Regions from separate parts of the Exiguobacterium sp. AB2 genome, predicted to be linked through region 2. Evidence: riboswitches for the same ligand, from Rfam matches in the RefSeq annotation. Region 2 holds a riboswitch; the other holds the start of a gene.
What was found. Region 2 has a riboswitch for S-adenosylmethionine ahead of DI14_RS07030 (2,3-diketo-5-methylthiopentyl-1-phosphate enolase). Riboswitches for the same ligand answer to the same signal wherever they lie in the genome.
Positions count from the first base shown of each region.

Region 1: linked by a shared signal. The riboswitch ahead of DI14_RS10040 (MetQ/NlpA family ABC transporter substrate-binding protein) and the one ahead of DI14_RS07030 (2,3-diketo-5-methylthiopentyl-1-phosphate enolase) in region 2 are both predicted to bind S-adenosylmethionine.

Region 1 is NZ_JNAA01000074.1:1,763-8,479, reverse strand. It holds gene DI14_RS10050 (aminotransferase class I/II-fold pyridoxal phosphate-dependent enzyme) at 1-504, shown strand, start outside; gene DI14_RS10045 (iron-containing alcohol dehydrogenase family protein) at 501-1,517, shown strand; SAM riboswitch class I at 1,558-1,661, shown strand; gene DI14_RS10040 (MetQ/NlpA family ABC transporter substrate-binding protein) at 1,737-2,558, shown strand; gene DI14_RS10035 (methionine ABC transporter ATP-binding protein) at 2,568-3,602, shown strand; gene DI14_RS10030 (methionine ABC transporter permease) at 3,574-4,236, shown strand; gene DI14_RS10025 (Spx/MgsR family RNA polymerase-binding regulatory protein) at 4,265-4,663, opposite strand; gene DI14_RS10020 (DUF302 domain-containing protein) at 4,833-5,216, shown strand; gene DI14_RS10015 (hypothetical protein) at 5,309-6,592, shown strand; gene DI14_RS10010 (hypothetical protein) at 6,601-6,717, shown strand, end outside.
Region 2 is NZ_JNAA01000047.1:19,557-26,273, reverse strand. It holds gene DI14_RS07045 (sugar ABC transporter substrate-binding protein) at 1-153, opposite strand, end outside; gene mtnA (S-methyl-5-thioribose-1-phosphate isomerase) at 146-1,180, opposite strand; gene mtnK (S-methyl-5-thioribose kinase) at 1,177-2,331, opposite strand; SAM riboswitch class I at 2,411-2,514, opposite strand; SAM riboswitch class I at 2,718-2,819, shown strand; gene DI14_RS07030 (2,3-diketo-5-methylthiopentyl-1-phosphate enolase) at 2,890-4,047, shown strand; gene DI14_RS07025 (2-hydroxy-3-keto-5-methylthiopentenyl-1-phosphate phosphatase) at 4,044-4,694, shown strand; gene DI14_RS07020 (methylthioribulose 1-phosphate dehydratase) at 4,691-5,308, shown strand; gene DI14_RS07015 (acireductone dioxygenase) at 5,322-5,855, shown strand; gene DI14_RS07010 (DUF4188 domain-containing protein) at 5,888-6,346, opposite strand; gene DI14_RS07005 (PadR family transcriptional regulator) at 6,318-6,717, opposite strand, start outside.

The DNA of each region.
Region 1 (6,717 bases), on a different contig from region 2:
GCGAAAGAGGTCGGCATCGAAGTGTACACGATGTCGAAGGCGTTCAACATGTCCGGCTGGCGCGTCGCCTTCGCCGTCGGCAACAAAGACATCATCGAGGCGATCAACACGTATCAAGACCACGTCCATGTCAGCGTCTTCTCCGCGATTCAAGAAGCGGCCGTCGCCGCACTCGAGTCACCGAAGTCGGTTCGAGATGACTTGTCCCGTCTGTATGAGACGCGGCGCGACCGATTGGTGGACGGCCTGCACCAAGCCGGCTGGGACGTGACGGCCCCGAAAGGCTCGTTCTTCGTCTGGGCGAGAGTGCCGGAAGGCGATTCCGCCTCGTTCGCCAAAAAGCTGCTTCATGAGGCAGGCGTGGCCGTGACACCGGGCTATTTCTTCGGCACCGAAGGGGAGCGCTACGTGCGTTTCGGACTCGTCTCCCCGGAGCCGAAGATTGACGAGGCCGTCGAGCGTATCGAGCGGCTGTTCGCCGCCTATGAAGAGGTGCGGGCGTGATCCGTCAAGCCGTGCTCGAGTATGATCACGCCGCTGACGCGCTCGATCGTCTCGACGAACTGATCGGCGCTCGTTCGGTCCATGTGTTGCGCGGGCAAAACGGCTACCCGACCGTCGAACGGCTACTCCCTTCGATTCAAACCTATCCGGCAACGACGTTCCGAGGAGATTGCACGGATCGTGAGGCGGATCGCGTCGACCTCGACGGGGCGGACGTCCTCATCGCCGTCGGTGGCGGCAAGCTCGTCGACACGGCCAAACTCGTCGCCGTACGGAACGGCGTCCCGCTCATCGTCATCCCGACGCTCGCCTCCAACTGTGCGGCGTTCACCCCGCTCAGCGTCGTCTATCGCGACGACGGGAGCTATGACCGCTATGACGTCTTCCGGGTCGTCATCGAACGCGTCATCGTCGACGCCCGGGTCATCGCATCATCGCCGTATGATTATTATCGAGCCGGCGTCATCGACACGGTTGCGAAGTTTTATGAGGCCCGCTATTTGAGCGGGGACGCCTCGACCGATGCCGGCGTCGATGCCGGACTCGCGCTCTCCAAGCAATGTCATCGCCTGCTCGAGCTCGAATTGACCGAGACCGCCTTCCGCTCGTATGGGGAAGGGACGCGTTATGCGGTCGACCACGTTCTCGCCATCGGTGGGGCGGTCGGTGGGTTCGGCGACGCCGGGACACGGGTCGCCGTCGCGCACGCCGTCCATAACGCGCTCAGTCAGTTCGAGACGACGCATCCGTTCCTGCACGGGGACAAGGTCGGCTTCGGGTTGCTCGTCCAAGAATCGCTACGCGGCTCGGAAGACGTGGCTCGGCTTCGGGCGTGGCTCGAAACGGTTGAGGCCCCGACGACGCTCGAGGCGCTCGGTCTTTCGACGGACGAGATCCCGTTCCTCGTGGCAGCAGTCATGAGGGAGACGACGCTCCAACAGTTGCCTGAACCGATTGATTATGACTATTTGAAAATAATTCTTGAAAATTTGCAGAAAACTATTTACAAATAAAAGAATAATGAGTAAGATAAAGACAATTAAATTGAACGTTTGCTTATCAAGAGCGGTGGAGGGACTGGCCCTATGAAACCCGGCAACCAGATCGTAAGATCATGGTGCTAATTCCAACAGGCGGAAGCGTCTGGGAGATGAGCGTGTCCGACTTCGCTGTGTCGTGCCCGCCTCTCTTGATGAGTGGCGGGCTTTTCATATTAAAGGAGGAATCATTCAATGAACATCAAATCAAAATCAGTCCTTGCCGGGACATCGTTACTCGCCGCGATCGCGCTGTCAGCTTGCGGACAATCGGATGCGAGCGAGGCGCTCAGCAACGAGTCGATCACGATCGGTGTGACCGGGGGGCCGCACCAACAAATCGCCGAGGAAGTGAAGAAGCTCGCCGCCGAGGACGGGCTCGAGCTCGATATCAAGGTGTTCAACGACTACAATACCCCGAACGCCGCGCTCGCTGAAGGCAGCCTCGACGTGAACAGCTATCAGACGCTGTCGTTCCTCGAGCTCCAAAAAGCGGATAAGGGCTACAAGATTGACGACGTGTTCAAGACGGTCGCCTTCCCGATGGGGCTCTATTCGGACAAGCTGACCGATATCGACGAATTGAAAGAAGGCGACAAGGTCGCCGTGCCGAACGATCCGGCGAACGAACTCCGTGCGCTTCGCCTCTATGAGACGGCTGGTCTCATCACGCTCAAGGAGGGCTTGACGGACAAGGCGACGAAACGAGACATCGCCGAGAACCCGCTCAACCTCGAGTTCATCGAGCTCGAGGCGTCACAGCTCCCGACGCAACTTCCTGAGGTCGCGCTTGCCGCCATCAACACGAACTTCGCGATGGGTGCGGGGCTCTCGATCAACGAGGACGCCCTCTTCCATGAAGACACGGTCGACAACCCGTACCCGAACTACGTCGTTGTCCGGACCGACAACAAAGAAGACGAGGTCGTCGAGACGCTCAAGTCATACTACCACTCTGACGAGATTCGGACGTTCATCGAAGAGACGTTCAACGGCTCGATCGTCCCGGCATTTTAAGGAGGCACTATGATCGCACTCAAACAGATCAAGAAGACGTTCACCGTCAACAAAGGAACGGTCACGGCGCTCGATGACGTGTCGCTGACGATTGAAAAAGGTGAGATCTTCGGCATCATCGGGCGCAGCGGTGCCGGGAAGAGCACGCTCATCCGGATGATCAACCTGCTCGAACGCCCGACGTCGGGCCAGGTCGAGATCGAAGGACAGGACATCACGAAACTCGGCAAAAAGGAGCTCTCGAAGCTCCGGCACCGCATCGGGATGATCTTCCAACATTACAACTTGCTGAAGACGGCAACGGTCGAAGAAAACGTCGCCATCCCGCTCCGCCTTGAAGGGCTCGATAAAGAGACGATCCGACAGCGGGTCGACAAATACCTCGACATCGTCGGACTGACCGACCATCGCAAGCATTACCCGGAACAGCTCTCGGGCGGACAGAAGCAACGCGTCGCCATCGCCCGTGCCCTCGCGCACGAGCCGGATATTCTCCTCAGCGACGAGGCGACAAGCGCACTCGACCCAGAGACGACCGAGTCAATTCTCGACTTGTTGCTCGAGATTAACCGCGAGCTCGGCTTGACGATCTTCCTAATCACCCACGAGATGGAAGTCATCGAACGGATCTGTGACCGTGTCGCCGTCATCGACGGCGGCAAGATCGTCGAGGAAGGCGACGTGCTCGACGTGTTCGCCGACCCGGTCCACGCGACGACGCAGAAATTCTTGAAGACGAACCTCGACGTGCCGGAAGAAGTCGTCAAGGAACTGAGCACGCACGGCACGCTCGTCCACTTGTCGTTCATCGGCAGCCAGACCGAACAGGCCGTCCTCGCCCAGTTGACGAAGCGGTTCGGGCTCCTCCCGAACATCATCGGCGGCGGCATCAAGAAGTTGAAACGCGGGCTCGTCGGCAACCTGCTCATCCATCTCGACGGGGATGTCGACAAGACCGACCAAGCCGTCCGCTATCTCGAAGCGAGCGGCGTGAAAGTGAAGGAGGTGACGAACCATGCTACAGTTCTGGGCCGACTGGGGTGACTTGATTTGGACCGGTACGATTCAAACGCTGACGATGACAGGCATCGCCCTCGTCATCTCGACGTTCATCGGACTGCCGCTCGGGACGTTGCTCGTGTTGACGCGTCCGAGCGGGCGCCTGGCGAACCGTTACGTCTACGGCGCGCTCTCGAGCGTCATCAACGTGGTCCGTTCGATCCCGTTCATCATCCTATTGTTCTTCATCTTGCCGTTCACGCGGTTCATCATGGGGACGACGATCGGGGTACAAGGGGTGCTCCTCCCGCTCATCGTCTTCACGGCACCGTACATCGCACGTCTCATGGAGTCGGCGCTTCTCGAAGTCGACCGCGGCGTCGTCGAGGCGTACGAGGCGATGGGTATCTCGACACGGAAGATCATCTGGTACGTCCTCATCCGTGAGGCCCGCTCGTCGATCGTGCTCGGACTGACGATCGCGACGATCGGGTTGATCGGGGCGACCGCGATGGCCGGGCTCGTCGGGGCGGGTGGCCTCGGAGACATCGCCTATCAGTACGGCCATCTCCGCTTCGAGCCGGAAGTCATGTACGTGACGATCTTCGTCTTGATTTTGCTCGTCCAATCGATTCAATCGTTCGGAAACCGCTTGGCGGCCCGACTCAAGAAGGCATAATAAAAAGAGCGCTGCTGCGGCAGGGCTCTTACTTGTTGTCGAGCAGACGTTTCAGCTCGGCGATTCGGTCATGGCGCGGGATGAACGTCCGGATCTCTTTCTCGCTAAACCCGATTTGAATCCGATTGTCGTCGACGACAATCGGGCTCTTCAAAATCTGAGGGTGCGAGGCGACGAAACTATACAGTTCTCGGAGCGACATCTCATCGAGCTGGTCGGCGGCCTGTTTGTACACGCTTTTTTGGACGGACAACAGGTCGGTCGTCCCGTTCTCGGTAAGGCGGAGCATGTCTTTGAACTCGTTGAACGACATCCCTTGGTCAGTCAATTTCTTCTCGATGAACGGGATGTTCTGTTCACGTAACCAATCAATCGTCTTGCGGGAAGAACTGCAGCTAGTATGTGTGAATACGGTGACCGTCACCACAACCACTTCTCCTTTGCGTCAAGTTGGATAGTTCTATTTTCTATCATTCATACGTCATGTAGCGGAATATGTTTCAAATCACATAGACTTTTTTCTCGTCTACTAAGGAATGATGTCCCTATCGGAAGGGTACATGACGAAAGAGACTATATTTTAAAGAGGAGTTCATATGTTCGATTATACGGTTACGACGGATCAATCAGTCGCAGACGTCGTCGAGAAGCTGAAAGGGACGCTCAAAGAAGAAGAGTTCGGCGTCCTTTGGGACTTTGACCTCAGGGCGACGCTTGAAGAGAAAGGGCAGGCAATCGACGGGGACTATCGCATCCTCGAGGTGTGCAACCCGGAGGAAGCGAAGAAAGTGTTGACGGCGCATCGCGAGGGCGGCTATTTCCTTCCATGTAAACTAGCCGTCTTCACGAAAGACGGGGCGACGCATGTCGGCATGCCGAAGCCGACGAGATTGATCGAGCTGATTGAGGACGATTCACTCCAAGTCATCGCACGAGACGTCGAGACTCGACTGATACGCGCCATCGATAACAGCATCTGAACGGATCACCCGCTACTATGGCGGGTTTTCTTATGTCATTGAAAGTAAGTAAATGGTAAAATTGGATTATCAAACAAAAAGGGGCGGTACGATTGAAGCCGAAGTTGATTGTAATCGCGATGAGCATGCTCGTCCTCTCGGGGTGTGGGGACGAGCGCGACAGCGCACTGAAATTAGATTATATCGATGAACATTGGATCGTCGGACATTATTCGCTAAATCAGAAGGCAACGGCGGACGTCGGTACGGTACTCGAGGCGTGTACGGGGGACTTGACGACGACACTCGAGGGCGAACTGACCGTGCACGACACGATCGTGGTGAGTCGTCCGCCGTTCACGAACGCAGGTGATGACTTTATGTATAAGGCGGTCACGTATGTGGAAGGGGACCGACTGTACGCGGTCTGCCGGGACATGGTCTCGCCGAATCTCCAGGCCGAAGTCGTTCCATCGTTCCCTGAACAAGTCGTCACTTCCCAACCGGTCGACCGGGCGCCGGTCGTGTTACCGATCTCAGCATCGGCCAAGAGAGCGTTCCTCGAAGCGGATGTGTTGCAGGACCATCCGTTCAAGCTCGAGCCGTTCGGTGATGCCGTGTTCGCGTTCTCGCAGGCGCTCTACGGTGAAATCGAGATTGCGATCGACGGCTGGCCAACGTTGTTCCCGCTACATATATTCGAACCGGCGTCCGTAGGGATCGGTGACATCCAGATGATGTTCGCGTCAAGCGAGAGTGAGTCGTTGCCTTATATCTTGATGCGTTACGGGGACGGACACATCTCTTCCCAACCACTCGAGGTGACGTTCGATGCGACGAAGCCGGCCCCTCGGTTCGAGTCGCTCGAGGTCGAACGGCTACCGATCGACACGGATGTCCTCATCCCGGACATTTCGTACCCCATCTTTGCATTTCATTATGAAAAGGACGGGAAGCGTGAGACGTCCGAAGTGACGTTGACGTATCGGGAGGGGACGTTCGACACCGAAGAAGACCGAGACTTGAGGCAGCGATTCGCAGACGAACAGTTGGCGATTCGGGGCGCGGAGCCGTATGTCTACGTCCATAAAAAACCGTTCAATTTTGATGAGACGCTCGCCTATCCGGATGTCCTCAAGGCGGCCGGCACCGATGTGGATGAGCTGATCGAGGCCATCAAGCTAGCCGAGCCCGTCAAACGGAACGGCGAGACGGGGGAGTACACACGCTTGACGATCGTGGACGGCTTGAAAGGACAGCAGTTCGCCATCTCGTTCAAACAACGGTCGAAGAAGCGTGACGTGTACATCACGGACCTCTTATCGGAACAGACGTATAAACTGACGAGCGGAGGGGCCGAGACATTCTTCTCGTACTTCCCTCAAGTGAGAGAGTGAGTGGCAGGATGAATCAAGGAAGAAGAAAATCTAATAAGCTGTTTGTAAGTGGCATCGGACTCATCGTTTTGCTGACTGGTTGTGCTGAATCGGAAGATGTCGTGCAATATGATTATGTCGCGTCC
Region 2 (6,717 bases):
GTCGATGTCTTTCGGCAATGTCCCGTTCGAAGCCGACACCGGTTTCGTTTCCGGTGTCTTCTCGGTCGGTTTCGGCGTGGCTGCTTGTTCGTTCGTGCAACCGACGAGCGCCAAGACGAACGTGAATAGTAAAATCAATAGTTTCTTAGACATGAATCGTTCCCCCTACATGATGTGTGATAGCCGTCTCGTTCGCCTCGAACACGCCCGCCTCGGTGATGAGTCCCGTGATGAGCTCGGGCGGTGTGACGTCGAACGCCGGATTGAAGACCGTGATGCCGACAGGTGCCGTCGGCTGGCCACCGATGTGTGTCACTTCTTTCGCGTCCCGCTCCTCAATCTCAATCGCATCGTCTGCCGTCAAATCGAACGTCGAATGCGGTGCTGCGACATAGAACGGGATGCCGTAATGGTTGGCGAGCACGGCGAGTTGAAGCGTCCCAATCTTGTTGGCGACGTGTCCCGTCCGTGTGATGCGGTCGGCTCCGACGATGATCGCGTCGACGCCTTTCGCTTGAATCGTCCACGCGGCCATATTATCGGTGATAAGCGTGACGTCGATGTCCGCTTGGTCGAGTTCCCAAACGGTGAGGCGTGCCCCTTGCAGAAGTGGACGGGTCTCACAGGCGAAGACGTTGAACGTGACACCGCGCTCTTTCCCAACATAAAACGGTGCGAGTGCCGTCCCGTAACGCGACGTCGCGATAGCGCCGGCGTTACAAATCGTCAAGACGTTCCCGCCTGAAGGCAACACGGTCAGTGTGTGCTCTCCGATGGACCGATACGTGTCGACGTCACGTTCATAGAGGGCGACCGCGCGCCGTTTTATTTCCCCGGCAATCTGTTCGAAATCGTCCCCGCTGTTCAATTCGAGAAGCGACTCGATCACGTTTTGTAAATTGACCGCCGTCGGCCGTGTCGCGATCAAACGGCGTCCGACAATCTCGAGACGACGCGTGAAATCTGGGTCGTCGACGAGACGCTCTGCCTCTTTCGCCAGGACGAACGCCCCGAAATACGCGATCGCCGGTGCGCCTCGGACTTGGAGCGTCTCAATCGCGTGCTCCGCTTCTTCAAGCGTCTCGATCGTCACGTAACGTGCCTCATGCGGAAGGAGCGTCTGGTCTAAGAGAATCAACTCATTGGTCGAGACGTCAAAGCGAATGTTTTGCACCGTCATACGCGTACCCCCGATAACAAGGTGACGAGGCCGTCAATCGAGTCGACTTCGTGACGTTCTTTAATGAGCGCCGTACCGAGCGCGAGCGCATCGCGTTTCCGCTCGAGACGTGTCGTTTCGGGTAACGTCTCAAGGTCTGCGACGCCGGCGAGGCCGATGGCGCGGCGGATGAGTTCGCAACCGGCATAGCCGACCGTGTCGGCGAAAATCGTTTGTAACAAGTCGTCGACATATCCTTCCGTGTCGAACGGCTCGACGGCGTTCGTGAAGTTGTGGCGGAACGTCTTCTCAAACGTCTCCCACACCGTGAGGACGTCCGTGAACCGTTCGAATCGCTTGAGCGGATCGTGGAACGTGGCGAGCGTCAAATGCGCGATAATCTGTCCGACGTCGAAGCCGAACGGTCCGTAGAATGCGAACTCCGGATCGATGATTTTCGTCTCCTGCGTCGTCGCAAAGATGCTTCCTGTATGTAAGTCGCCATGAAGCAAGGCGTCATGTTTCGTGACGAATCCGACTTTCAGTTTCGCCACCTCGACTTTGAGCGCCTTGTCATGCCAGAGGCGTTCGACGTCAGGACGCAGCGCCGCCTCGATATTGTTCGACTCGGCGTCTTTATACGGATCGGTGAAAATGAGCTTTTCCGTGATGTCGCACAGCTCCGGGTTGTAATACTCCCGTTCCTTCCGCTTCTTCTCGATTGGACCGGCCGCGTAGTCGGACGTGGCGAACAACGTCTCGCCTAAAAATTCACCGACGTGACGGGCCAGTTCAGGATACGTCTTCCCTTCGAGGTAACCGGTGCGGACGATTTCATAATCGGACAAGTCCTCTAAAATCGTGTACGCGAGCGTCCGGTCGCTCCCGAGCACGTTCGGCACGAAACGTGGCACGACTTCTGCGAACTGACGCAACGCGAGCTGCTCGATCCAGGCCCGTTCAAGCGTGAGCGGCCAACTTTCCCCGACGACTTTCGCATACGGGAGCGCTTGTTTGACGATAAGACGCTGTTCGCCTTGACGGATGCGGAAGACGAGGTTCAAGTTTCCGTCCCCAATCTCATCGCATTGGGCGATCCCTCCTTCTTCAATCAGTCCGAGTGCCCGGACGTGGTCGACGACCGTCTGTTCAGTAAATGGTTGATATGCCATGTCTATTTCCCCTTTCGATGATTTCCACAAAAAAAGCCCCTTTCTCCGCGAGAAAGAGGCACAGCCAGATTGGTTGTTCCTCTCATCTTTCAGACATTCGTCTGGTGGATGTAGCACCGTGCCGTACTGGTCGGTTGCTGCGGCGTCATCGGGCCAATTCCCTCTGCCAACTCGCGATAAGAGTGTGTTATTCGATTTGTGTGACTATGAGCTGAATATTACGGAGTCGACGCCCTGGTTGTCAACGCTGTTTTTTTGAGCATCGAGTCACTTTTTGTTTGCATATATGGAAACAAATTTCTAAAATAAAAAATTTTCAAAAAAGGAATTGACGCTGTGACGATTCTGTGCAAAAATTCAATTAAATTTCACAACTTCAAATCATATTCTTATCAAGAGCAGACGGAGGGACAAGCCCGATGATGTCGCAGCAACCGACCCGATTGGGCACGGTGCTAATTCTTGCAGCAGACGCTGAGAGATAAGAGTTCATTTTTTATGATGACCTCTTGCCTCGGCATGGGGTCATTTTTTGTTTGACCGGAAGGAGGAACGAACATGGGCATCATCGCCACTTATGAAATTAACCGTACGGACCGCGTGGCCGACCTCGCCGCGAAAATCGCGCTCGAGTTGACCGTCGGCACGTGGACAGACTTACCACACCTAGAACAAGCACAGTTACAAGCGTATCGCGCCGAAGTCGTCTCGACGTCACATACGGAAACGACGAGCCGCTTCAAAATCCGCTACCCGCTCCATAACGTCAGTGCGGACTTCTCATCCATCTTGACGACGACGTTCGGAAAGCTATCACTCGACGACTCGGTCCGGCTCGTCGACCTCGATTTACCTGAAGCGTTGCGCGACACGTTTCCCGGCGCCAAGTTCGGGACAGAAGGCGTCCGTCAGCTACTCGGCGTCTACGACCGGCCACTCGTCATGAGCATCTTCAAAGGGGTCATCGGCCGAGACTTGACCTTTTTAGAAGCACAGCTCCGTGACCAGCTCGACGGGGGCATCGATATCGTCAAAGACGACGAGATTTTATATGACAATCCGCTCACCCCTTCACTTGAGCGGGCGCAGATCGGCCGCACCGTCTTAGGCGAGCATTACGAGGCGACCGGAAAACGTGCCCTGTACGCCGTCACGCTAAGCGGACCGGTGTTCACGTTACGTGACCAAGCGCTACGGTTGATTGACGCTGGGGCAACGGCCCTCCTCTTCAACGTCTATACATACGGGCTCGATACCTTGCGTGAGCTGGCGAAAGACCCGGACGTGAACGTGCCGATTTTAGCGCACCCGGCGTTCGCCGGCGCCTTGACCGGTTCAATCAGCCATGCACTCCTACTCGGGAAGCTTCCTCGACTCGCCGGTGCCGACTTGACGCTCTTTCCATCGCCGTATGGATCGCTCGCGACGCCGCGTGACGAGGCGCTCCTCATCCGCGATGTAAGCGCGGAACCGAGCGAAAGAAAAGCGATTCTCCCGGTCCCGTCAGCCGGGATTCATCCAGGGCTCGTTCCCGACATCATCCGTGATTTCGGAACCGATGTCGTCATCAATGCCGGTGGCGGCATCCACGGACACCCAGACGGCGCCGCAGCCGGGGCCCGGGCGTTCAAACAGGCCATCGCGCACGTCCTCGGACAACGAGACGGCCAGACGACCGAGCTCGAGACGGCATTGAAAGCGTGGACGACGCGATGACGGTCCATATCCTCTGCGATTTCGACGGGACCATCACGGCCGAGGACAACATCATCGCCTTGATGAAGGCGTTCGCTCCTCCCGAATGGGTCGAGCTGAAAGACGCGATCCTCGCCCAAGACATCTCGATTCGCTCCGGCGTCGGCCAACTGTTCAACTTGTTGCCGAGTAGCGGGCGTACCGCATATCGAGACTATTTGGTGGAACGTATCGCGTTACGCTCTGGGTTTACTGCCTTTTTGGCCGACGTGCGTCAAAACGAATGGCACTTTGACGTCGTCAGCGGCGGGATGGACTTCTTCGTTCAACCAATTTTAGACGGCCTCGTCGGTTCCGAACATATTTTCTGTAACGTCGCCGACTTCTCGGGTGAGACCGTGACCGTCGCGTGGCCACACGCGTGTGACGATCAGTGCACAAACGATTGCGGTTGCTGTAAACCGACGATCGCCCGCCGCATCGTCGATTCCAATGACCGGTTGATCGTCATCGGGGATTCGGTGACCGATTTCGAGATTGCGAAACGGGCGGACTTCGTCTATGCCCGTGGACAACTCATCACGCTCTGCGAGGCGGAAGGCATCCCATTCGCCCCGTTCGAGACGTTCCATGACATCACCCATCATCTGCAGGAGGTGACCGTATGAGTGTGACCGCCCGTTGGCTCGAACTAGCCGACATTAAAGATGAGCTCGCCGCCCGCGACTGGTTCCCCGGAACGAGTGGGAATTTGGCGATTCGCGTCGAAGATGACCCGCTCACCTTTTTAGTCACTGCGAGCGGACGTGACAAGCGAAAACGAACACCGGACGACTTCGTCCTCGTCGATGCTTTCGGACGCTTGATCGGCGAACAGACAGGAAAACCGTCCGCCGAGACGTTGCTCCACGTGGAGGTGTTCAACCGGACCGAAGCAACGTGCTCGCTCCATGTCCATACGATTGACAACAACGTCATCTCCGAGCTTTATGCCGCTCGAGGCGAGGTCGTCTTCACCGGTCAAGAGATCATCAAGGCGCTCGGTTATTGGGAAGAAGATGCTATCGTCCGTGTCCCGATCATCGACAACCATGCCGACATCCCGACGCTTGCCGCGGCGTTCGCCCCTCATGTCCGTTCAAGCGCCGGTGCCGTCCTCATCCGCAACCACGGCATCACCGTCTGGGGCGAGACACCGGCGGCGACGAAACGCTATTTAGAAGCATATGAGTTTTTATTCAGCTACACGTTAAAACTACGCGCCTTAGGCGTGCATTCATAAGGAGGAACCATCCATGGCTACAATCTATTTCCAACAAACCGAAGAACGTCACGTCGACCAAACTGAAGTGAGCGCCTTTTTAGAGTCACGCGGCATTCTATATGAACAGTGGGACATCAACAAGCTCCCAGTAAACCTGCAAGAGAACTACCAGTTGACGGACGAGGACAAACAGGCGATTCTCGCGACGTTCCGTGACGAGATTAAAGATGTATCGGAACGCCGTGGCTATGAGACGGCCGACGTCATCTCGCTTTCGGATGCGACGCCGAACTTGGACGAATTACTCGTCAACTTCCAAAAAGAACACCACCACACGGACGACGAAGTTCGCTTCATCGTGAGCGGCCACGGTATCTTCGCAATCGATGACGCCGAGCGTGGCTACTTCAACATCGAACTGAACCCAGGCGATCTCATCTCGGTGCCGGTGAACACACGCCACTATTTCACGCTCCAAGACGACCGCAAAGTCGTCGCCGTCCGCATCTTCGTGACGACGGAAGGCTGGGTGCCGATTTACGAGAAAGAAAACGTAAACGCATAATAAAGAAGCGGACGAATCACTCGTCCGCTTCTTTATTTGGCTTCACGCTCAGCCAATCGTTCCCTTGCCGACTCGCGCATCTTCGAGACATCGACCTCACCAATTGCTTTTCCTAATCCACGCGTCGGAAGATTCACGTACATCGATTCGTAGTTTTTCACTTCGTATGTCTCGTGAAAAATTCCGACGACTTCACTTGACCGTGCTTTTTGATTGAACACTTTCCATGCTTTCATATGCTGATTGTTGTGAGCGTATTGAAGTAACTGTTCGCTCGAACGCCAATATTGAATGAGCGTAACCGAACGCCATCCGATGCTCGTCTCATGTGACAGGAACCCTAAATCCGAATGGGCATACAGCTCTTTCAACATGCCTGGCATGGCGTTGAACGTGGGCCACCACTTTCGAATCGAGCGCAACCGGTTCACTCGGATTCCGATGACAAATACGACGACGTCTTCATTCGGTACGGCCATCTTCCGTTTCATCGTCTGTTCCCCCTTCAATCATCCGCACTGTCCGTTCACACCATTCGATGAGGGCACGGGTCTGAGTCTTTCCATAGTCAAGCGTCATCAGCCAATACATCGCGTCCGGTGACTGGGTTTCGCTCGAGCGAATCATCGTCTCAATCGCTTCATACGTCTCCAATCGTCCACGTAATAACGCTTCATGATGGGTAATCTTTTCAATCGTTTCTTCTAAAGGTTCGTGTCTCGCAAAGAACAGTTTAAGCAACAGTTCATTTCGTTGAACCGGTAGTTCTGCCGGCTTCTCCTCGAGCCAACGACGTAACTCTGTCTCGCCTGACTCGGTCAGTTCATACGCTTTTCGATCGTCTTCTTCATTTGACAGTACA